DNA from 3 places in the Lysinibacillus sp. BNK-21 genome. Region 3 is predicted to be linked to each of the others. Evidence: a T-box and tRNA genes for the amino acid it is inferred to sense, from the RefSeq annotation. Region 3 holds a T-box; the other regions hold tRNA genes.
What was found. A T-box is a leader RNA that pairs with one kind of tRNA and senses whether it is charged. The one in region 3 lies ahead of serS (serine--tRNA ligase), so its partner is inferred to be a tRNA-Ser.

Region 1 (7,308 bases), 3.6 Mb from region 3:
AAGTTTTTCCAAAGCGGGTCTTGTGTCCACTCTTGTTCAGTTGCTAGTGCTGAATCATCGCCTGTTGGCATGTACGTGAAGTAGAAAATAACATCCCCATCCATTTGAGGGATCGCTTCTTTCCCTACTTCAATCGCTAAGTTTCCTAGTTTAGCATTATCTTTAAATAAATCTGCTTGCGCTGCAACACGTTTAAATCCTAAAGCATCAAAAATCACACCTGAGAATGAATCTGTGTAATAGATACGAGATTTATCGGCCATAAAGCGTACAAATGAAACTTCTTGGTTGGTTTGTTCTCCAAGTTCTTCTTTCAGAGCTTGTAACTTATCTTCGTAAGCTTTTAGAACTTCTTCACCTTTTGTTTCTTGATTTACTGCTTTAGCGTATAATTTAAAATTCTCTTTCCAGTCACCACGTAATGTATCAGAAAACACAGTTGGAGCAATTTTGCTAAGTTTAGCATAATCTTTTTCTTGTCGTAATTTATTGCCAATGATTAAATCTGGCTTTAAAGAAGCAATTTTTTCGATATTTATTTCATGTTCAATACCGACAACCTCTACACCTTCCATTTGATCCTTGATGTGATCATACCATGGATCGCCTGTCCAAGATTGAACAGCACCTACTGGTTTAATACCTAGAGCTAATAATGCTTCTGTTCCTTCATTAGTTAAAACAACGATACGTTTTGGTGTGTCTTTTACTTCAGTTGTCCCCATTGCATGGTCAATACTGTAAGCATTGCTTTCTTTTGTACTTTCTTCTTTGGCATTATCTTTAGAAGTACCGCATGCTGCCAGAACAAAAATAGCAACCACAGCTAGTAAAACTAATAGTTTTTGAAAAGCTTTTTGCACCTTTTCTTCCTCCATTGTATATGATAAAATATTTAAGCATATTTGACGAGAATGAAAATCACTTTCATCTGTCTAAGAACGATATTAATCGTATTGTATGTAACTATCAAAGTCAATAACTAATTTATTAATTTTCCAAGAAAAGAGTACACGTTAAATATGATATTAAAAAATAATTATTCTAAAATGATTGCTTTACTAGTAGGAGTCATACTATTACTTCTTTCTATGGGGATCAGTATTGTGTATGGTTATGCAAATACTTCTATTCAAACTACGTATGAATCTTTTAGACAATTTAACAATTCAAATGAGCATCTTATTATTCAAAATGTTCGAATTCCAAGAGCTCTTATAGCCAGTTGCGTTGGTGCTTCATTAGCTATTACAGGCGTGCTTATGCAGACCTTAACGAAAAATCCATTAGCCTCTCCTGGAATTTTGGGCATTAATGCAGGAGCAGGCTTTGCTGTTGTCTTTGCCATGATTTTTTTCCACATTTCAAGCTTGCAATCTTTTGCGTGGATTGCATTTCTTGGTGCAGCAATCGCTGCTTTATCCGTTTATGGAATTAGTTTCTCAGGTAGAGATGCTGTTACTCCAGTGAAAATAACTTTAGCTGGTGCTGCCATCAGTGCCCTATTTGCATCATTTACGCAAGGTTTACTCGCTACAAATGAAGCAGAGCTTGATCAAGTTTTGTTTTGGTTAGCAGGTTCTGTACAAGGTAGAAAACTTGAAATTCTACTATCTGTTCTACCGTATCTAGTAATTGGGTGGATTGCTGCCCTCATCATTTCCCCCAAAATGAATATTCTCGCTCTTGGAGATGATGTAGCAAGAGGTCTTGGTTTACGTTTAGGACTTATGAAGATATTGGTCGGTCTTATTGTTATTTTTTTAGCAGGGGGAGCAGTTGCAATTGCTGGCCCCATTGGTTTTATAGGGATTGTCGTTCCCCATTTTGCGCGCAAGTTTGTCGGCACTGATCATCGATGGCTTATTCCTATGGCTGCTTTACTTGGGGGGATACTTTTATTGCTGGCTGATGTTGCGGCTCGTTATATTATCATGCCACAAGAAGTTCCAGTAGGAGTCATGACTGCTATGATTGGCACACCATTCTTTATTTACCTTGCGCGAAAAGGTGGAAAAAAATAATGAAACATGTAAAAACAATTCGTTTACTTCAACAAAAAATTTCATTTTTAATAGATGTACAAGCTATAAAAAAATTAACAGTGATTTGCATACTAACTCTTGCCGTGTTCTTTCTTAGTGCATCATTTGGTGATTCATTCATCAATCCATTTAAAGTTTTACAAGCTTTTTTTGGTTACGGCTCAGATTTTGATCAACTGATTATTATTGATTTTCGAATGCCTCGAATTTTCATGGCCTTGTTTGCTGGAATGGCGTTAGCCGTCGCAGGTGCAGTTTTACAAGGAATCATTAAAAATCCACTTGCCTCACCTGATATAATCGGCATATCTGCTGGTGGTGGGGCAGCGGTTGTTGGTTTCTTAGCCATTTTCAGTGATTCTAATCACTCTTTAACAGTTAGTATAGAGTGGTTGCCATTAGCAGGATTCATAGGTGCTACTATCGTCGGATGTATAGTCTACCTATTTGCTTGGAAAGATGGTGTCACACCAAATCGTCTTGTCTTAATCGGTATTAGCGTGTCGGCATTCATGCAAGCAATTACTACAATGTTAATGATTATCGGCCCAATTTATCAAGCAAGTGAAGCGAATAAATGGATTACGGGTAGTGTCAAAAGTTCGGATTGGGATCAAGTACAAATCGTTGTTCCATTGATTATTGTACTTCTACTTATCACCTTTTTTATTACTCGGCAGTTAAATGTTCAAGAATTAGGTGATGATACAGCATCAAGCCTAGGGCAGCCTGTTCAAAAAACACGCCTTTACTTAATTCTATTATGCTCCAGTTTAGTAGCGAGTGCCATAGCATTTGCTGGTGCTATTGGGTTTGTAGGATTAATGGCTCCTCATATTGCACGACGCATTGTTGGTTCATCGTTCGGTGTACTTATTCCGGCATCCGCAGCAATTGGTGCATTGCTTGTAATGGTTGCAGATATTATAGGTCGTACAGCATTTAGCCCATTAGAAGTACCCGCAGGCGTCTTTACTGCTGCTATCGGTGCTCCTTACTTTATCTATTTATTATTTAGAAACCCTAAAAAATAAAGGAGTCTATACTACATGACTGAATCTTTATTAACCAAATCTCTAACATTAAGTTATGGTGATTTCAATATTATCGAAGATCTCAATTTATCTATTCCTTTGAATGAAATTACTGTATTAATCGGAGCGAATGGCTGTGGTAAATCCACACTCTTACGCTCCATTGCTCGATTATTAAAACCTAAAAAAGGCTCCGTTTTATTAGACGGTGAGGATATTTTTAAATTATCTACAAAACAAGTGGCTAAAAACCTCTCTATTCTTCCTCAATCTCCTGTTGCACCAGAAGGCTTAACTGTCCTACAACTTGTGAAACAAGGTCGCTATCCTTACCAAAGTTGGCGACAACAGTGGACTGAAAAGGATGAAGAAATCGTTTTAAGCGCTTTAAAAGCTACAGGTACAGAGCATTTACAAGATAGACCAGTAGATGAGCTATCAGGAGGACAACGTCAACGTGCTTGGATAGCTATGACGCTTGCTCAAGATACAGATATCATTCTTTTAGACGAGCCTACGACATACTTAGATTTAACTCATCAAATAGACGTTTTAGATTTACTATTCGAATTGAACCAACAGCAAAAGCGAACTATTATTATGGTACTACATGATATTAATCTTGCTTGTCGCTATGCCGATCATATTATTACAGTGCGTGACCGTGGTGTCTATCGTCAAGGGAAACCAGAAGAAATTATGACCACTGATTTAGTTAATCATGTGTTTGACCTTGATTGCCAAATGACGACAGATCCAATCTTTGGTACACCTCTTTGCATCCCATATGGAAAAGGGCGAAAAATTTAATCGCTAATTTGAAAAACAACAAGCCTACACAGTTTAATCCTTCTGTGTAGGCTTTCATTTATTATAGCTTTGTTATAAATCTAAATATCAAGTAAATTAAAAAGTGCAGTAGATGTAAATTCATCTACTGCACTTAGTATGACCCGTACGGGATTCGAACCCGTGTTACCGCCGTGAAAGGGCGGTGTCTTAACCACTTGACCAACGGGCCCATGGCGGAGAAGGAGGGATTTGAACCCTCGCGCCGGTTACCCGACCTACACCCTTAGCAGGGGCGCCTCTTCAGCCTCTTGAGTACTTCCCCAAAATAAAAATGGCTCCGAAGGCAGGACTCGAACCTGCGACAACCTGATTAACAGTCAGGTGCTACTACCAACTGAGCTACTTCGGAATAATGGTGGGCCTAAATGGACTCGAACCATCGACCTCACGCTTATCAGGCGTGCGCTCTAACCAGCTGAGCTATAGGCCCTTGGAGCGGGTGATGGGAATCGAACCCACGACATCAGCTTGGAAGGCTGAGGTTTTACCATTAAACTACACCCGCATAAATGGTGGGTCAGGACGGAATCGAACCGCCGACACTTAGAGCTTCAATCTAATGCTCTACCAACTGAGCTACTGACCCATTTCGTCCATGCTAAGCTTGCTCACTCTTTTGCTTCTCATGACTTTTATCTTTAAAAATGGCGGTCCCGACCGGGATCGAACCGGCGATCTCCTGCGTGACAGGCAGGCATGTTAACCGCTACACCACGGGACCTTTTGGTTGCGGGGGCCGGATTTGAACCAACGACCTTCGGGTTATGAGCCCGACGAGCTACCACTGCTCCACCCCGCGATAATTTTATGTTGTTTCGAGTTTTTAAAGCACCATTTATAAAAATTTAAAACTGGAGGAGGTAGAGGGATTCGAACCCCCGCGCGGTGTTACCCGCCTGTCGGTTTTCAAGACCGATCCCTTCAGCCAGACTTGGGTATACCTCCGTTACAATATATAAATGGTGGACCTTGCAGGACTCGAACCTGCGACCGGACGGTTATGAGCCGTCTGCTCTAACCAACTGAGCTAAAGGTCCTTTAAGATGGCGGCAGAGGGGATCGAACCCCCGACCTTACGGGTATGAACCGTACGCTCTAGCCAGCTGAGCTACGCCGCCAGGATCTTTATACTGGTTAATTTACTTATGGTGGAGCCTAGCGGGATCGAACCGCTGACCTCCTGCGTGCAAGGCAGGCGCTCTCCCAGCTGAGCTAAGGCCCCATAATCTTTTTGGAAATGGTCGGGAAGACAGGATTCGAACCTGCGACCCCTTGGTCCCAAACCAAGTGCTCTACCAAGCTGAGCTACTTCCCGTTGTTCTTTTGGCGCGCCCGACAGGAGTCGAACCCATAACCTTCTGATCCGTAGTCAGACGCTCTATCCAATTGAGCTACGGGCGCATTTAAAATGGTGCCGAGGACCGGAATCGAACCGGTACGGTAGTCACCTACCGCAGGATTTTAAGTCCTGTGCGTCTGCCAGTTCCGCCACCCCGGCACATTTGGAGCGGAAGACGAGGTTCGAACTCGCGACCCCCACCTTGGCAAGGTGGTGTTCTACCACTGAACTACTTCCGCATGTGCATAAGCTTTTTTATCTGGCAATGAAAATAATGGTGCGGGTGAAGGGAGTCGAACCCCCACGCCTTGCGGCGCTAGATCCTAAGTCTAGTGCGTCTGCCAATTCCGCCACACCCGCTTATTATTATTTATAAATGGTGAGCCATGAAGGACTCGAACCTTCGACCCTCTGATTAAAAGTCAGATGCTCTACCAACTGAGCTAATGGCTCGAAAAAATGGTGCCGGCTATAGGAATCGAACCCACGACCTACTGATTACAAGTCAGTTGCTCTACCTGCTGAGCTAAACCGGCATATGGTGGAGGATGACGGGCTCGAACCGCCGACCCTCTGCTTGTAAGGCAGATGCTCTCCCAGCTGAGCTAATCCTCCTGGGTATTATGCCTAGCGACGTCCTACTCTCACAGGGGAAGCCCCCAACTACCATCGGCGCTAAAAAGCTTAACTTCCGTGTTCGGTATGGGAACGGGTGTGACCTCTTTGCCATCATCACTAGACTTTGTTATGTATCTTGTTTTGAAGTTGTTTACCTGTCCTTCAAGACAAGAATTATTGTATAACGTTTTCTAACATTGTGCAATACTTTTTTATAAAAAAAAGAAATTATTACTTTTTAAAGATATTTTTGTTAAGTAAGAGAAAATATTGCCCTGCAAAATATTATAGCAATTGTTGGTTCAAAAGAAAACAATTATTTTATTTGGCCGATATTATTAGCTTATAATCTATTTCACTACAAGTGAAGAATATAGATAATCCTTCACTCGTCTTTTCGTTAAATATTTGAAAGCTCTATTTTTAATTTTACAATATCCTCAAGTGTAGTGGAAGGTCCAAAAGATATTCTAAAAAATTGGCGTGCCGCTTCCAAAGAGAACCCCATTGATAGAATAGCCTTTGTTCCCGATTCACTATGAATATCACATGCACTACCTGTAGAGATACAGATTCCCACCTCATTTAACTTTAAAAGAACATATTGCCCCTCTACTTTTTCCATCATTACCCCACAAATATTAGGTAGTTGCTGTTTACACTCAACGAGCTGACATTTTTCAGGTAAATTATTTTCAAAATAATTTCTTAGCGTTTCATAATGTTGCAATTCATATTGATAGTTTTCAATTGCCGCGGCAAAGGCCACGATTGCAGGAGTATCTAATGTCCCCCCTCTAAGACCCCTCTCATGTGTCAAACCTGGTGTTAATGCAGGTACTCTGATTGCAGGGTTCAGATATATAGCACCACAGCCCTTTGGTCCGCCTATTTTATGAGCCGAGATGGTAATCGCATCTGCCCCTTGTGGTATAGCTAGTTTGCCAAATGATTGTACACAATCAACATGACAGAATATATTTGATTTTCTTGCCATCTTTACGATTTTCTCTACAGGCTGGATTGAACCAATTTCAGAATTGACATGTTGAATGGTAATCAAAGCAGTCTCTTCCCGGATTGCTTGTTGCAATTGCCCCAGATCAACACAACCATCCTTCTGCAAAGGTAATTTTGTTACAGTAAAGCCCTTTTTCTCAAGTGTATTCAAAGCCGCATGCACTGACGTATGCTCAGCTTGAGATGAAATAATGTGTTTTCCTTTTTTTGAGGCTAGCGCTAACGACAAGATGGCTATGAGATTTCCTTCTGTTCCACTACCCGTAAAAATTACGCCATCACTAGTTACACCTAGGGCTTGGGCTACAACCTCCCTTGATTGCTGGACAAAATAAAAAGCTTGTCCCCCTAAATCATGCAAACTCGCACTATTTCCATAATACCGTTGTGCCACCTCTAC
Region 2 (7,308 bases), 3.6 Mb from region 3:
CGTGGAGGGTCATTGGAAACTGGGGGACTTGAGTGCAGAAGAGGAAAGTGGAATTCCAAGTGTAGCGGTGAAATGCGTAGAGATTTGGAGGAACACCAGTGGCGAAGGCGACTTTCTGGTCTGTAACTGACGCTGAGGCGCGAAAGCGTGGGGAGCAAACAGGATTAGATACCCTGGTAGTCCACGCCGTAAACGATGAGTGCTAAGTGTTAGGGGGTTTCCGCCCCTTAGTGCTGCAGCTAACGCATTAAGCACTCCGCCTGGGGAGTACGGTCGCAAGACTGAAACTCAAAGGAATTGACGGGGGCCCGCACAAGCGGTGGAGCATGTGGTTTAATTCGAAGCAACGCGAAGAACCTTACCAGGTCTTGACATCCCGTTGACCACTGTAGAGATATAGTTTCCCCTTCGGGGGCAACGGTGACAGGTGGTGCATGGTTGTCGTCAGCTCGTGTCGTGAGATGTTGGGTTAAGTCCCGCAACGAGCGCAACCCTTGATCTTAGTTGCCATCATTTAGTTGGGCACTCTAAGGTGACTGCCGGTGACAAACCGGAGGAAGGTGGGGATGACGTCAAATCATCATGCCCCTTATGACCTGGGCTACACACGTGCTACAATGGACGATACAAACGGTTGCCAACTCGCGAGAGGGAGCTAATCCGATAAAGTCGTTCTCAGTTCGGATTGTAGGCTGCAACTCGCCTACATGAAGCCGGAATCGCTAGTAATCGCGGATCAGCATGCCGCGGTGAATACGTTCCCGGGCCTTGTACACACCGCCCGTCACACCACGAGAGTTTGTAACACCCGAAGTCGGTGAGGTAACCTTTTGGAGCCAGCCGCCGAAGGTGGGATAGATGATTGGGGTGAAGTCGTAACAAGGTAGCCGTATCGGAAGGTGCGGCTGGATCACCTCCTTTCTAAGGATTATTTCGGAATACAAACCTTGGGTTTGTAAGATTACGTTTTGCGTTCAGTTTTGAAGGTTCATTCTTCTGAATGAAACACTTCAAAACTTGTTCTTTGAAAACTGGATAAAACGACATTGAAATTGTAACAAACACATTTATTTTTTTAAGTTTTTTATAGGCTTAATAACTTGGTTAAGTTATTAAGGGCGCACGGCGAATGCCTTGGCACTAGGAGCCGAAGAAGGACGGCACTAACACCGATATGCTTCGGGGAGCTGTAAGTGAGCTTTGATCCGGAGATTTCCGAATGGGGGAACCCACTACGTTTAATCGCGTAGTATCTTGACGTGAATACATAGCGTCTTGAAGGCAGACCCAGGGAACTGAAACATCTAAGTACCTGGAGGAAGAGAAAGAAAAATCGATTCCCTGAGTAGCGGCGAGCGAAACGGGAAGAGCCCAAACCAAGAGGCTTGCCTCTTGGGGTTGTAGGACACTCTATACGGAGTTACAAAAGAGCGAGTTAGATGAAGCGACTTGGAAAGGTCCGCCAGAGCAGGTAAAAGCCCTGTAGTCGAAAGTTCGTTCTCTCCTGAGTGGATCCTGAGTACGGCGGAACACGTGAAATTCCGTCGGAATCCGGGAGGACCATCTCCCAAGGCTAAATACTACCTAGTGACCGATAGTGAACCAGTACCGTGAGGGAAAGGTGAAAAGCACCCCGGAAGGGGAGTGAAAGAGATCCTGAAACCGTGTGCCTACAAGTAGTTAGAGCCCGTTAATGGGTGATAGCGTGCCTTTTGTAGAATGAACCGGCGAGTTACGATTACGTGCAAGGTTAAGCTTTAGAAGGCGGAGCCGCAGCGAAAGCGAGTCTGAATAGGGCGAAATAGTACGTGGTCGTAGACCCGAAACCAGGTGATCTACCCATGTCCAGGGTGAAGGTGAGGTAACACTTACTGGAGGCCCGAACCCACGCACGTTGAAAAGTGCGGGGATGAGGTGTGGGTAGCGGAGAAATTCCAATCGAACTTGGAGATAGCTGGTTCTCTCCGAAATAGCTTTAGGGCTAGCCTCGTGATGAGAATACTGGAGGTAGAGCACTGTTTGGACTAGGGGGCCATCCCGGTTTACCGAATTCAGACAAACTCCGAATGCCAGATATTTATACACGGGAGTCAGACTGCGAGTGATAAGATCCGTAGTCAAAAGGGAAACAGCCCAGACCACCAGCTAAGGTCCCAAAGTAATCGTTAAGTGGAAAAGGATGTGGCGTTGCACAGACAACCAGGATGTTGGCTTAGAAGCAGCCATCATTTAAAGAGTGCGTAATAGCTCACTGGTCGAGTGACGCTGCGCCGAAAATGTATCGGGGCTAAACGATTCACCGAAGCTGTGGATTGACATCTACGATGTCAGTGGTAGGAGAGCGTTCTAAGTGCGTTGAAGTCAGATCGGAAGGACTGGTGGAGCGCTTAGAAGTGAGAATGCCGGTATGAGTAGCGAAAGACGGGTGAGAATCCCGTCCACCGTATGACTAAGGTTTCCTGAGGAAGGCTCGTCCGCTCAGGGTTAGTCGGGACCTAAGCCGAGGCCGATAGGCGTAGGCGATGGACAACAGGTTGATATTCCTGTACCACCTCCTCACCGTTTGAGAAATGGGGGGACGCAGTAGGATAGGGTAAGCGCGCCGTTGGTTGTGCGCGTCCAAGCAGTAAGGCGTGTGTGTAGGCAAATCCGCACACTGTAACGTTGAGCTGTGATGGCGAGTCCGTATGGACGAAGTTCCTGATTTCACACTGCCAAGAAAAGCCTCTATCGAGGTGAGAGGTGCCCGTACCGCAAACCGACACAGGTAGTCGAGGAGAGAATCCTAAGGTGTGCGAGAGAACTCTCGTTAAGGAACTCGGCAAAATGACCCCGTAACTTCGGGAGAAGGGGTGCTCTTGAGCGTGCAAGCGCATGAGAGCCGCAGTGAATAGGCCCAGGCGACTGTTTAGCAAAAACACAGGTCTCTGCAAAACCGTAAGGTGACGTATAGGGGCTGACGCCTGCCCGGTGCTGGAAGGTTAAGAGGAGTGGTTAGCGCAAGCGAAGCTGCGAATTGAAGCCCCAGTAAACGGCGGCCGTAACTATAACGGTCCTAAGGTAGCGAAATTCCTTGTCGGGTAAGTTCCGACCCGCACGAAAGGCGTAACGATCTGGGCACTGTCTCAACGAGAGACTCGGTGAAATTATAGTACCTGTGAAGATGCAGGTTACCCGCGACAGGACGGAAAGACCCCGTGGAGCTTTACTGTAGCCTGATATTGAATTTTGGTACAACTTGTACAGGATAGGTAGGAGCCAGAGATCTCGGAGCGCCAGCTTCGAAGGAGGCGTCGGTGGGATACTACCCTGGTTGTATTGAAATTCTAACCCATGCCCCTTAGCGGGGCAGGAGACAGTGTCAGGCGGACAGTTTGACTGGGGCGGTCGCCTCCTAAAAGGTAACGGAGGCGCCCAAAGGTTCCCTCAGAATGGTTGGAAATCATTCGTAGAGTGTAAAGGCACAAGGGAGCTTGACTGCGAGACCTACAAGTCGAGCAGGGTCGAAAGACGGGCTTAGTGATCCGGTGGTTCCGCATGGAAGGGCCATCGCTCAACGGATAAAAGCTACCCCGGGGATAACAGGCTTATCTCCCCCAAGAGTCCACATCGACGGGGAGGTTTGGCACCTCGATGTCGGCTCATCGCATCCTGGGGCTGTAGTCGGTCCCAAGGGTTGGGCTGTTCGCCCATTAAAGCGGTACGCGAGCTGGGTTCAGAACGTCGTGAGACAGTTCGGTCCCTATCCGTCGTGGGCGTAGGAAATTTGAGAGGAGCTGTCCTTAGTACGAGAGGACCGGGATGGACACACCGCTGGTGTACCAGTTGTCTTGCCAAAGGCATCGCTGGGTAGCTATGTGTGGACGGGATAAGTGCTGAAAGCATCTAAGCATGAAGCCCCCCTCAAGATGAGATTTCCCATTACGCAAGTAAGTAAGATCCCTCAAAGACGATGAGGTAGATAGGTTCGAGGTGGAAGTGTGGTGACACATGGAGCTGACGAATACTAATCGATCGAGGACTTAACCAAAACGTTTGAAACATTCAATGCACCGTTTATCCAGTTTTGAAAGAGCAAATCTTTCTAAAAAGAGAGCTTCTAGATACAGCAGTACGCCGTGTATGGAAGGTCGACCATAGTCTAGTGATGATGGCAAAGAGGTCACACCCGTTCCCATACCGAACACGGAAGTTAAGCTCTTTAGCGCCGATGGTAGTTGGGGGCTTCCCCCTGTGAGAGTAGGACGTCGCTAGGCATAATACCCAGGAGGATTAGCTCAGCTGGGAGAGCATCTGCCTTACAAGCAGAGGGTCGGCGGTTCGAGCCCGTCATCCTCCACCATATGCCGGTTTAGCTCAGCAGGTAGAGCAACTGACTTGTAATCAGTAGGTCGTGGGTTCGATTCCTATAGCCGGCACCATTTTTTCGAGCCATTAGCTCAGTTGGTAGAGCATCTGACTTTTAATCAGAGGGTCGAAGGTTCGAGTCCTTCATGGCTCACCATTTATAAATAATAATAAGCGGGTGTGGCGGAATTGGCAGACGCACTAGACTTAGGATCTAGCGCCGCAAGGCGTGGGGGTTCGACTCCCTTCACCCGCACCATTATTTTCATTGCCAGATAAAAAAGCTTATGCACATGCGGAAGTAGTTCAGTGGTAGAACACCACCTTGCCAAGGTGGGGGTCGCGAGTTCGAACCTCGTCTTCCGCTCCAAATGTGCCGGGGTGGCGGAACTGGCAGACGCACAGGACTTAAAATCCTGCGGTAGGTGACTACCGTACCGGTTCGATTCCGGTCCTCGGCACCATTTTAAATGCGCCCGTAGCTCAATTGGATAGAGCGTCTGACTACGGATCAGAAGGTTATGGGTTCGACTCCTGTCGGGCGCGCCAAAAGAACAACGGGAAGTAGCTCAGCTTGGTAGAGCACTTGGTTTGGGACCAAGGGGTCGCAGGTTCGAATCCTGTCTTCCCGACCATTTCCAAAAAGATTATGGGGCCTTAGCTCAGCTGGGAGAGCGCCTGCCTTGCACGCAGGAGGTCAGCGGTTCGATCCCGCTAGGCTCCACCATAAGTAAATTAACCAGTATAAAGATCCTGGCGGCGTAGCTCAGCTGGCTAGAGCGTACGGTTCATACCCGTAAGGTCGGGGGTTCGATCCCCTCTGCCGCCATCTTAAAGGACCTTTAGCTCAGTTGGTTAGAGCAGACGGCTCATAACCGTCCGGTCGCAGGTTCGAGTCCTGCAAGGTCCACCATTTATATATTGTAACGGAGGTATACCCAAGTCTGGCTGAAGGGATCGGTCTTGAAAACCGACAGGCGGGTAACACCGCGCGGGGGTTCGAATCCCTCTACCTCCTCCAGTTTTAAATTTTTATAAATGGTGCTTTAAAAACTCGAAACAACATAAAATTATCGCGGGGTGGAGCAGTGGTAGCTCGTCGGGCTCATAACCCGAAGGTCGTTGGTTCAAATCCGGCCCCCGCAACCAAAAGGTCCCGTGGTGTAGCGGTTAACATGCCTGCCTGTCACGCAGGAGATCGCCGGTTCGATCCCGGTCGGGACCGCCATTTTTAAAGATAAAAGTCATGAGAAGCAAAAGAGTGAGCAAGCTTAGCATGGACGAAATGGGTCAGTAGCTCAGTTGGTAGAGCATTAGATTGAAGCTCTAAGTGTCGGCGGTTCGATTCCGTCCTGACCCACCATTTATGCGGGTGTAGTTTAATGGTAAAACCTCAGCCTTCCAAGCTGATGTCGTGGGTTCGATTCCCATCACCCGCTCCAAGGGCCTATAGCTCAGCTGGTTAGAGCGCACGCCTGATAAGCGTGAGGTCGATGGTTCGAGTCCATTTAGGCCCACCATTATTCCGAAGTAGCTCAGTTGGTAGTAGCACCTGACTGTTAATCAGGTTGTCGCAGGTTCGAGTCCTGCCTTCGGAGCCATTTTTATTTTGGGGAAGTACTCAAGAGGCTGAAGAGGCGCCCCTGCTAAGGGTGTAGGTCGGGTAACCGGCGCGAGGGTTCAAATCCCTCCTTCTCCGCCATGGGCCCGTTGGTCAAGTGGTTAAGACACCGCCCTTTCACGGCGGTAACACGGGTTCGAATCCCGTACGGGTCATACTAGAAACAGTAGATGCAATTGCATCTACTGTTTTTTGATATTCATAGATACAAAATTTACTCTTGATTCAATGCATTTTCATCCATATAAACTACTTCCCAGATATGCCCATCTACATCTTGAAAACCCCAACCATACATAAATCCGTGATCTTGTGGTTCACTATAAGGTTTACCACCAGAGGCAAGAGCCTTATTCACTAATTGATCTACTTGTTCACGATTTTCAGCAGAAAGACATAAGATTGCTTCTGCAGAAGTAGTAGTATCTGTAACTTCTTTCTTACTAAATCCTTTAAATCGTTCTTCAACCATTATTAATACGAAGATATTTTCACTAATAATCATTGAGGCTGTTGTTTCATCACTGAATTGTTGATTGAACTCAAAACCTAATTCCTTAAAAAAACTGATAGATTTGTTTAGATCTTGTACTGGTAAATTGATAAAGATATTTTTCGATTGAAAAGCCATTTAGTATCACCTCCAAATTGACAGTATCATGGAGCATAAAGTCGTGTCAATTATAGCAAAGCGGGGCGCAAATGGAAGCCATTAGCACTATTAGAAGTAGGCGTTATGTCAACAAAAACAGAAAGGTTATATCTTCAACCTTTCTGTTTAAAAAGTTTTAACTATTTATCCTCTGGCTAGCATTCTTTCAAGTGAACTAAGTGCTTCAGCGGTAGTATGTTCATCTACTTGTATACGGTTATGAGGTTGACCTTGCTCAATACTTTCTAAGCTCCATAACAAATGTGGAAGGTCAATTCGATTCATTGTTAAACAAGGACAAAAGTTTTCGTTTAAGGAGACAATATGTTTATCAGGATGCTGCTTAATAATGCGATTGACAAGGTTCATTTCTGTTCCAATTGCCCATGCAGATCCGCTTGGAGCTCGATTGATTGTATCAATAATGTATTTTGTGGAGCCTGCATCATCAGCCGCTGCAACCACTTCACGGCTGCACTCAGGGTGAACAATTATCCTCATAGTCGGGTGTTCTTTGCGAATAACCTCTGTATGTTGAACAGTAAAACCTTCGTGCACAGAGCAGTGACCCTTCCAAAGAATAACCTGGATATTTTCAAGTGGCTCTTTTGTTTCGAGCAAGTTCTTATGTGGATTCCAAACAGCCATATTTTCAAGAGGTATACCTAAATCATAGGCAGTATTTCTT
Region 3 (7,308 bases):
AATTAATTGAGACTTAATTTAAAACGACCCATCTACGTAGATGGGTCATTTTTTTGTATACTCCAGCAATCCATCAACTGCTCAATGGATGATTCGATTGCTTGTACGGGAATCCCTCCAAAACCTAATAAAAATTGAGCTTGTGAAGATTCATAATGATCTAGTCTATAGGCTGATAATGGATAAATACCGATTTCTGCTTGAGAGGCGAGCTGTTGTAATTGTTTTTCTGAAAATGTGTGTTGAACCTCTAATAAAATATGCATACCCGCTTGTTCACCAGTAATGTTAATGGATGATGAATATTTTTCTAAAATAGAAGTTAGTTTATCATGTTTTTTACGATAAATTTTACGCATACGATTGAGATGCTTTGCAAAATGCCCATCACCCATAAAATTTGCTACAATATGCTGATCAAAACGAGGCACCGTTGATGAATAATAATTAAAGACATCGTTATAAGTAGCAAGTAGTTTAGGTGGAAGTACAAAATAAGCTACTCGCAAGGATGGCATTAAAGATTTAGTAAAAGTACTCATGTAAATAACTTTATCGTTTCGATCTAATGCATGTAGGGCAGGAATTGGTTTTCCAGCATAACGAAATTCCGAATCATAATCATCCTCAATAATATAACGAGAGGTGCTTTGTGCCGCCCAATTTAAAGCTTGTGCTCGTCTTGTAGCAGATAATACAGCCCCAGTTGGGAATTGATGTGAGGGTGTAATATACACAACATTAGCATTTGTTTCTTCAAGATCATGAATAATTATGCCCTCTTCATCAACTGCAATTGGATAAACTTTTCGTTTATGCTGCGAAAACATTCGATGGACGGCAGGGTATCCTGGGTTTTCTAATGCAAAGCTGGTGTCCTCACTAAAAAGACGGAGAATCATAGGGAGGAGCTGCTCCGTCCCTGAACCAATAACAATTTGTTCAGGGTGGCATACAACACCACGGGATTGATATAAATAATTAGCAATCTCTGTGCGTAAAGACAGTTCACCTTGTGGTTCCCCTGTTAATAATAGCTCCTTTGAGGTATCGTCAAAAAGCTCTTTTGCATACTTTCTCCATGTTTGAAATGGAAAAGCATCGATATCAATAGATCCTGGATTAAAATCGATTTTGTAAGACTTTTTCTTAGGATGTTCATTAATGGACGCCACAGTATCTTGTTGAATGTAGGGCAGTTCATCTATTTCTTCTACAAAATAGCCAATACGTGATTTGGACATAATATAGCCTTCAGCTAAAAGCTGAGCATAGGCAATTTCAATTGTTGTTTGGGAAATGTTTAAAAAATCAGCTAATTTTCTTTTTGAAGGCAGTTTTTCTCCTACAGTTATTTTTTTAGAAATAATAGCTTCTTTAATACCGTTATAAAGCTGATCATAAAGCGGTTTATCACTATCTCTTTCAAGCTGGAATAAAAGCATATCCATGATCTGGAACCTCCTGACCCTATAAATATTTTAAAAACTGGATATTTTGATATGGTCAATTTCTATTATACTAAACTTCATCATAAAGGTGGAGGTTAGAAAATGAAACAAACAGGTACAGAGCTAGTAAAGCGTGGAATGGCAGAAATGCAAAAAGGCGGCGTCATTATGGATGTCATTAATGCAGAGCAAGCAAAAATTGCAGAAGCTGCAGGTGCTGTAGCAGTTATGGCATTAGAAAGAGTACCTTCAGATATTCGGAAAGCAGGTGGCGTTGCACGCATGGCTGATCCTCGTATTGTTGAGGAAGTGATGGGGGCAGTAACTATTCCTGTGATGGCCAAAGCACGTATTGGTCATATTGTTGAAGCACGTGTCTTAGAAGCAATGGGTGTTGATTATATTGATGAAAGTGAAGTTTTAACACCAGCAGATGAAGAGTACCATTTATTAAAAAGTGAATACACAGTACCGTTTGTGTGTGGCTGTCGCGATTTAGGGGAAGCAGCCCGTCGTATCGGGGAAGGTGCCTCGATGTTACGAACTAAAGGTGAACCAGGTACAGGGAATATTGTGGAGGCCGTTCGCCATATTCGTAAAGTAAATGCACAGGTTCGTAAAGTCGTAGGAATGACAGAGGATGAATTAATGACAGAGGCGAAATTACTAGGAGCTCCTTTCGAGTTATTAAGAGAAATTAAACGTATTGGTCGTTTACCAGTAGTAAACTTCGCAGCAGGAGGAGTGGCAACGCCTGCTGATGTAGCCTTAATGATGGAACTTGGAGCTGATGGCGTTTTCGTTGGTTCAGGTATTTTTAAATCTGAGAACCCTGAAAAATTTGCACGTGCCATTGTAGAGGCGACTACTCATTATAAAGACTATAAGCTTATTGCGGAAATATCAAAAGAGCTCGGAGTGCCCATGAAGGGGATTGATATTGCACAGCTTGGACACAACGAGCGTATGCAAGAGCGAGGTTGGTAGCATGAAGCGAATTGGTGTATTAGCATTACAAGGAGCAGTTCGTGAGCATATACAAATGTTAGAAGCTCTTGGTTGTGAAGCAATTCAAGTAAAACAAAGAAAGGATTTAGGAAACCTAGATGGACTTGTGTTACCAGGTGGAGAAAGCACAACAATGAGAAAATTGCTGGATCGATTTGATCTGCTAGAGCCAATTCGTGGACTTGCACAGCAAGGATTACCGATGCTTGGTACATGTGCGGGATTAATTTTATTAGCCAAGGATCTAATTGAAGATGAACCACATTTGGCTGTGATGGACGTGACTGTAGCAAGAAACTCATATGGACGTCAGGTGGATAGCTTCGAAGTACAACTAGATATTCCTAAAGTAGGTGTAGGGATTCCAGCAGTATTTATTCGTGCACCTCATATTGAAGCGGTAGGTAAAGGTGTTGAAATTCTTGCACAACATGAAGGGAAAATAATCTTGGCACAAGATGGCCATTTATTGGGTTGTTCGTTTCATCCCGAATTAACAGAGGATACACGAATTCTTAAATATTTTGTAACCTCTATGGTATGACTTGCAAAATTTGTTTTCATATAGTACAGTATGGTTAAATTTTAAATAACTGAACACGATGATGGGAAGTAGTAGCAAGCACGTTTTTTTTAGAGAGTCAGCGGTTGGTGGAAGCTGATAAAAGCACTTGTGAATCCGTCCTGGAGTTGCACAGTCGAAGTGAATGAAGTAGGCTGTAGCCGGCTGAAATGCCGTTATGAAATAAGTGGATTAGGCAGAAATATGTCTAGTCAATTAGGGTGGCAACGCGGGTAGCTCTCGTCCCTTTTTAGGGATGAGGGCTTTTTTGTGTTCATTTCGCTGCAACGATTTTCCATCATGAAGAAACTATTGGAGGTATGAAGATGTTAGATATTAAACGCGTCCGTGAGAATTTCACGGAAATTAAAGAGATGTTATTAACACGTAATGAAGACTTGGGAAACTTAGATGACTTTGAAGACTTAGATGCAAAACGTCGTGAATTGATTGCCAAAACAGAAGAATTAAAAGCAGAACGCAATAAAGTGTCTGAACAAATCTCAGTTATGAAACGCAACAAAGAAAATGCTGATGAAGTCATTGCTCGTATGCGTCAGGTTGGCGATGAAATTAAAGAATTAGATGTACAATTAAATAATGTTGAAGAACGCTTTAAAGATATGATGATGCGTTTACCAAACATCCCACATGAATCTGTACCAGTAGGCACAACAGAGGACGACAATGTTGAAGAATATACGTGGGGTGAAATTCCGACATTTGATTTTGATATTAAAGCACACTGGGACCTTGCTACGGATTTAAAAATTGTAGACTTTGAACGTGGCGCGAAAGTAACAGGTAGCCGTTTCTTATTCTATCGTGGTCTTGGTGCTCGTTTAGAACGAGCATTAATGACATTCATGATGGATTTACATGCAGAGGAGCATGGTTACGAGGAAATGCTACCACCTGTCATTGTTAATCGAGATAGCCTAACAGGTACAGGGCAACTTCCGAAATTTGAGGAAGATGTATTCAAATTAGAGGAAACAGATTATTTTATGATTCCAACTGCAGAAGTACCAGTAACGAACTTCTATCGAGATGAGATTTTACCGGCTGAAGCTTTACCACAAGGCTTTGCAGCGTATAGTGCTTGCTTCCGTTCAGAAGCGGGATCTGCAGGTCGTGATACACGTGGTTTAATTCGTCAACACCAGTTCAATAAAGTAGAATTAGTACGTTTTGTAAAACCAGAGGAGTCATACGAACAATTAGAGCTATTAACAAGTCATGCAGAAAAAGTATTACAATTACTAGGCTTACCATATCGTAAGTTAAAAATGTGTACAGCTGATTTAGGTTTTACTGCAGCGAAAAAATATGATTTAGAAGTTTGGATTCCTGCACAAAACATGTACCGTGAAATTTCTTCTTGCTCTAACTTTGAGGATTTCCAGGCACGACGAGCAAATATCCGCTTCCGTCGTGAGCCAAATGCAAAACCAGAATATGTGCATACATTAAACGGCTCAGGTCTTGCCATTGGCCGTACAGTTGCTGCTCTTCTAGAAAACTACCAACAAGCTGATGGCAGCGTAGTAATTCCTGAAGTTTTAAGACCTTATATGGGCGGTAAAGAAATAATCGCACCAAAATAAACGACAGATAAAGCTATTTTAGACAATTCCTTTATGGATGTTCTAAAATAGCTTTTTTGTGTTGCTAAAATTGAAATCTCTCATAATTTTTGAAAATTCGTTATAATGGGTAATATTCATGGGGACAAGGGGGAGAAATTCATGGAATTGCAACAATTTGCACAGGCTTTCAGTGAATTTGATAATGTTTTAATTACAGATGATAAAGGCTGTGCAATCTTTTATGATTTAGCAGATTTAAATATATTATTGGAAATCGGCTTAACACCAGATGAATTTTTTCACAGCACAGTGACTGATAATTATCAAAATTTATCACCTGAGACAAGTACTGTTTTTCAAGTCATACAAACAGGGCAGCCAGTTTTATACTATGAACAACAACTGACAACATTGAACGGTTTTAGTTATTTATCACTGAGTTCGACCTATCCCATTATGGAGCATGGAAAAGCCATTGGTGCCATTGAATTTTCAAAACATTTTTATGAAACTAAGCAAATTAAATACTTAGACAATTTCCTGGGACATAAATTATATCGAGATAATCATACAACCTATCGTTTAGAGGATTACATTACAACAAACGCCGAAATGAAAACTCAACTTGAAAAGGCACGTCGTAGTGCTCAAAAAAGTGCACCAGTTTTACTAACTGGGGAAACTGGAACTGGGAAAGATATAATCGCACAAGGCATACACAATGAAAGTGAACGCTATACAAAGCCGTTTATTACTTTGAACTGCTCAACATTAACAGAGGATAATATATTTACTCAGCTATACGGCTCGGACAATGAAGCAAAAAGTGGAAAGTTACAGGAGGCTAATGGAGGGACGCTACTCATTGACCACCTTAATTTATTGGATATATCTTTGCAGGCGAAACTTTTACATGCGGTAGATATAAAAGTGTTAAATGGTGAGCCCTTGGATATACGGTATATTACTACTGTCAATGAAGATGTGGACAAACTATTAGCTGAAAAAAGGCTACGCGAGGACTTATTTTATCGCTTAAATGTTCTTCAAATTGATTTGCCACCGCTAAGATTAAGGAAGGAAGATATTCCACTTATCCTTGATTTTTATATACAATTTTACAATGAACATACACTACAGAAAAATGTAAGCTATTGTAATGAAGTAATTCAGTTATTTTATGCCTATCATTGGCCGGGGAATGTGCGTGAACTAAAAAATGCCCTTGAATCGGCATATAATAATTTGCTTGGGGATGAAATACTTGTTGAACATGTTCCAGAGAGGATTAAAAAAAATGTTCAACATTCAACTCAATCGATCATGCAAAACAACCAATCTGGACATTTACGAGATTTAACGGAAGCCTACGAGCGTCTAATTATAGCGGAAAAGTTGCGTGAAACTGATGGACGATTAGCGGAAACAGCTAGACGTTTAGGTATATCTCGTCAATTACTAAAATATAAGTGTTTAAAATATGAATTGTTGTAAAAAAAATTTTACAAAAAGGGGATAAAAATTTATCTCCTTTTTTCGTGTTATTAAATTTTTTATTATTTAGATAAATCTTCTGTAAACGATTATAAAGGGGTTGAGGATATGTCTAAAGTTGTGCAGCATACGATAATCGTGGGGCTAGCCTTATTTGCTATATTTTTTGGTGCTGGGAATTTAATATTTCCGCCTTCCATAGGAAATAGTGCAGGGGAATCATGGATCTCCGCTCTGATGGGCTTTAGCTTAACGGGTGTTATTTTACCTGTGCTTGCGGTGTATGCAATTTATAATACTGGGGGAACTGTGGAAGCGCTCACAAGACCAATCGGAAATTGGTTTTATAAAGCCTTTAATACGGTCATGATGGTTTGTATTGGGATGGTTGTCACAATACCGAGGATGTCAGCGACAACTCATGAATTAGGAGTATCACAAATTATTCCGAACGTACCTTTAATTGTGTCAGTATTAGCATTTTTCGCGATTTGCTTTTACTTTGCGATGGACCAATCAAATGTGATCGATAAGATTGGAAAATGGTTGACGCCTGTTCTTGTTCTTATACTTATTATCCTCATTGGTAAAGGGGTATTAGACCCAATAGGAGCGGCAATTAATACAGGAGCAGAAAGGGTTTTTGCCAACTCCATAATAGCAGCCTATCAAACAGGAGATGTGGGAACAGGTATTCTTTGTGCGCCAATCTTTTTAGCAGCAATAGTGGGCTATGGCTATAAAGGGAAACAATCTAAAAAGGTCGCGCTTGGTGGAATGGCTATTGCTGCAATAGGGTTAATTGCAGTATATGGTGGCCTGCTCTATTTAGGGGCTACAAGTAGTGGCATCATCACAAATCCTGGCAGTGATACAGAACTATTAGCGGGCATTGCCTTTAGTGTCATTGGTAATTTGGGTAAAGCGTTACTAGCTATATGTGTTGTTTTTGCCTGCTTAACATCAGCGATTGGTGTCATGGTCATATCCTCACAGTTTTTAAATGAACTAACAAAAGAGAAGCTTGGCTATAGAACGTGGGTCTTTATTATGTGTGTAGTAGGCGCAACTATTGGCTCCTTAGGTGTAGGTGCCATCGTCGAAATTACATTGCCGATTTTCTTGGTAATTTATCCAGTCATTATTGTACTTGTGCTACTGGGAGCCTTTGATCGTTTTGTCCCAAATGCAGGAGCCTATAAAG

Region 1: it encodes a tRNA-Ser, which carries the amino acid that the T-box ahead of serS (serine--tRNA ligase) is inferred to sense. The anticodon was not compared.
Region 2: it encodes a tRNA-Ser, which carries the amino acid that the T-box ahead of serS (serine--tRNA ligase) is inferred to sense. The anticodon was not compared.

What each region holds. Positions count from the first base shown of each region.
Region 1 covers NZ_JBLQTS010000001.1:898,656-905,963, reverse strand. Annotated here, with positions in the region: gene ACMGGO_RS04635 (ABC transporter substrate-binding protein) at 1-878, opposite strand, end outside; gene ACMGGO_RS04630 (FecCD family ABC transporter permease) at 1,023-2,024, shown strand; gene ACMGGO_RS04625 (FecCD family ABC transporter permease) at 2,024-3,079, shown strand; gene ACMGGO_RS04620 (ABC transporter ATP-binding protein) at 3,095-3,889, shown strand; tRNA gene ACMGGO_RS04615 (tRNA-Glu) at 4,029-4,100, opposite strand; tRNA gene ACMGGO_RS04610 (tRNA-Ser) at 4,103-4,193, opposite strand; tRNA gene ACMGGO_RS04605 (tRNA-Asn) at 4,204-4,280, opposite strand; tRNA gene ACMGGO_RS04600 (tRNA-Ile) at 4,285-4,361, opposite strand; tRNA gene ACMGGO_RS04595 (tRNA-Gly) at 4,363-4,436, opposite strand; tRNA gene ACMGGO_RS04590 (tRNA-Phe) at 4,442-4,517, opposite strand; tRNA gene ACMGGO_RS04585 (tRNA-Asp) at 4,577-4,652, opposite strand; tRNA gene ACMGGO_RS04580 (tRNA-Met) at 4,656-4,730, opposite strand; tRNA gene ACMGGO_RS04575 (tRNA-Ser) at 4,784-4,876, opposite strand; tRNA gene ACMGGO_RS04570 (tRNA-Ile) at 4,892-4,968, opposite strand; tRNA gene ACMGGO_RS04565 (tRNA-Met) at 4,976-5,049, opposite strand; tRNA gene ACMGGO_RS04560 (tRNA-Ala) at 5,078-5,153, opposite strand; tRNA gene ACMGGO_RS04555 (tRNA-Pro) at 5,170-5,246, opposite strand; tRNA gene ACMGGO_RS04550 (tRNA-Arg) at 5,256-5,332, opposite strand; tRNA gene ACMGGO_RS04545 (tRNA-Leu) at 5,341-5,429, opposite strand; tRNA gene ACMGGO_RS04540 (tRNA-Gly) at 5,435-5,509, opposite strand; tRNA gene ACMGGO_RS04535 (tRNA-Leu) at 5,546-5,630, opposite strand; tRNA gene ACMGGO_RS04530 (tRNA-Lys) at 5,648-5,723, opposite strand; tRNA gene ACMGGO_RS04525 (tRNA-Thr) at 5,731-5,806, opposite strand; tRNA gene ACMGGO_RS04520 (tRNA-Val) at 5,810-5,885, opposite strand; rRNA gene rrf (5S ribosomal RNA) at 5,896-6,010, opposite strand; gene ACMGGO_RS04510 (cysteine desulfurase family protein) at 6,289-7,308, opposite strand, start outside.
Region 2 covers NZ_JBLQTS010000001.1:888,247-895,554, forward strand. Annotated here, with positions in the region: rRNA gene ACMGGO_RS04375 (16S ribosomal RNA) at 1-921, shown strand, start outside; rRNA gene ACMGGO_RS04380 (23S ribosomal RNA) at 1,103-4,030, shown strand; rRNA gene rrf (5S ribosomal RNA) at 4,141-4,256, shown strand; tRNA gene ACMGGO_RS04390 (tRNA-Val) at 4,267-4,342, shown strand; tRNA gene ACMGGO_RS04395 (tRNA-Thr) at 4,346-4,421, shown strand; tRNA gene ACMGGO_RS04400 (tRNA-Lys) at 4,429-4,504, shown strand; tRNA gene ACMGGO_RS04405 (tRNA-Leu) at 4,522-4,606, shown strand; tRNA gene ACMGGO_RS04410 (tRNA-Gly) at 4,643-4,717, shown strand; tRNA gene ACMGGO_RS04415 (tRNA-Leu) at 4,723-4,811, shown strand; tRNA gene ACMGGO_RS04420 (tRNA-Arg) at 4,820-4,896, shown strand; tRNA gene ACMGGO_RS04425 (tRNA-Pro) at 4,906-4,982, shown strand; tRNA gene ACMGGO_RS04430 (tRNA-Ala) at 4,999-5,074, shown strand; tRNA gene ACMGGO_RS04435 (tRNA-Met) at 5,103-5,176, shown strand; tRNA gene ACMGGO_RS04440 (tRNA-Ile) at 5,184-5,260, shown strand; tRNA gene ACMGGO_RS04445 (tRNA-Ser) at 5,276-5,368, shown strand; tRNA gene ACMGGO_RS04450 (tRNA-Met) at 5,422-5,496, shown strand; tRNA gene ACMGGO_RS04455 (tRNA-Asp) at 5,500-5,575, shown strand; tRNA gene ACMGGO_RS04460 (tRNA-Phe) at 5,635-5,710, shown strand; tRNA gene ACMGGO_RS04465 (tRNA-Gly) at 5,716-5,789, shown strand; tRNA gene ACMGGO_RS04470 (tRNA-Ile) at 5,791-5,867, shown strand; tRNA gene ACMGGO_RS04475 (tRNA-Asn) at 5,872-5,948, shown strand; tRNA gene ACMGGO_RS04480 (tRNA-Ser) at 5,959-6,049, shown strand; tRNA gene ACMGGO_RS04485 (tRNA-Glu) at 6,052-6,123, shown strand; gene ACMGGO_RS04490 (VOC family protein) at 6,183-6,599, opposite strand; gene nadA (quinolinate synthase NadA) at 6,765-7,308, opposite strand, start outside.
Region 3 covers NZ_JBLQTS010000001.1:4,514,923-4,522,230, reverse strand. Annotated here, with positions in the region: gene asnB (asparagine synthase (glutamine-hydrolyzing)) at 1-17, shown strand, start outside; gene ACMGGO_RS22655 (PLP-dependent aminotransferase family protein) at 33-1,451, opposite strand; gene pdxS (pyridoxal 5'-phosphate synthase lyase subunit PdxS) at 1,554-2,438, shown strand; gene pdxT (pyridoxal 5'-phosphate synthase glutaminase subunit PdxT) at 2,440-3,003, shown strand; T-box leader at 3,053-3,272, shown strand; gene serS (serine--tRNA ligase) at 3,348-4,628, shown strand; gene ACMGGO_RS22635 (sigma 54-interacting transcriptional regulator) at 4,770-6,104, shown strand; gene brnQ (branched-chain amino acid transport system II carrier protein) at 6,213-7,308, shown strand, end outside.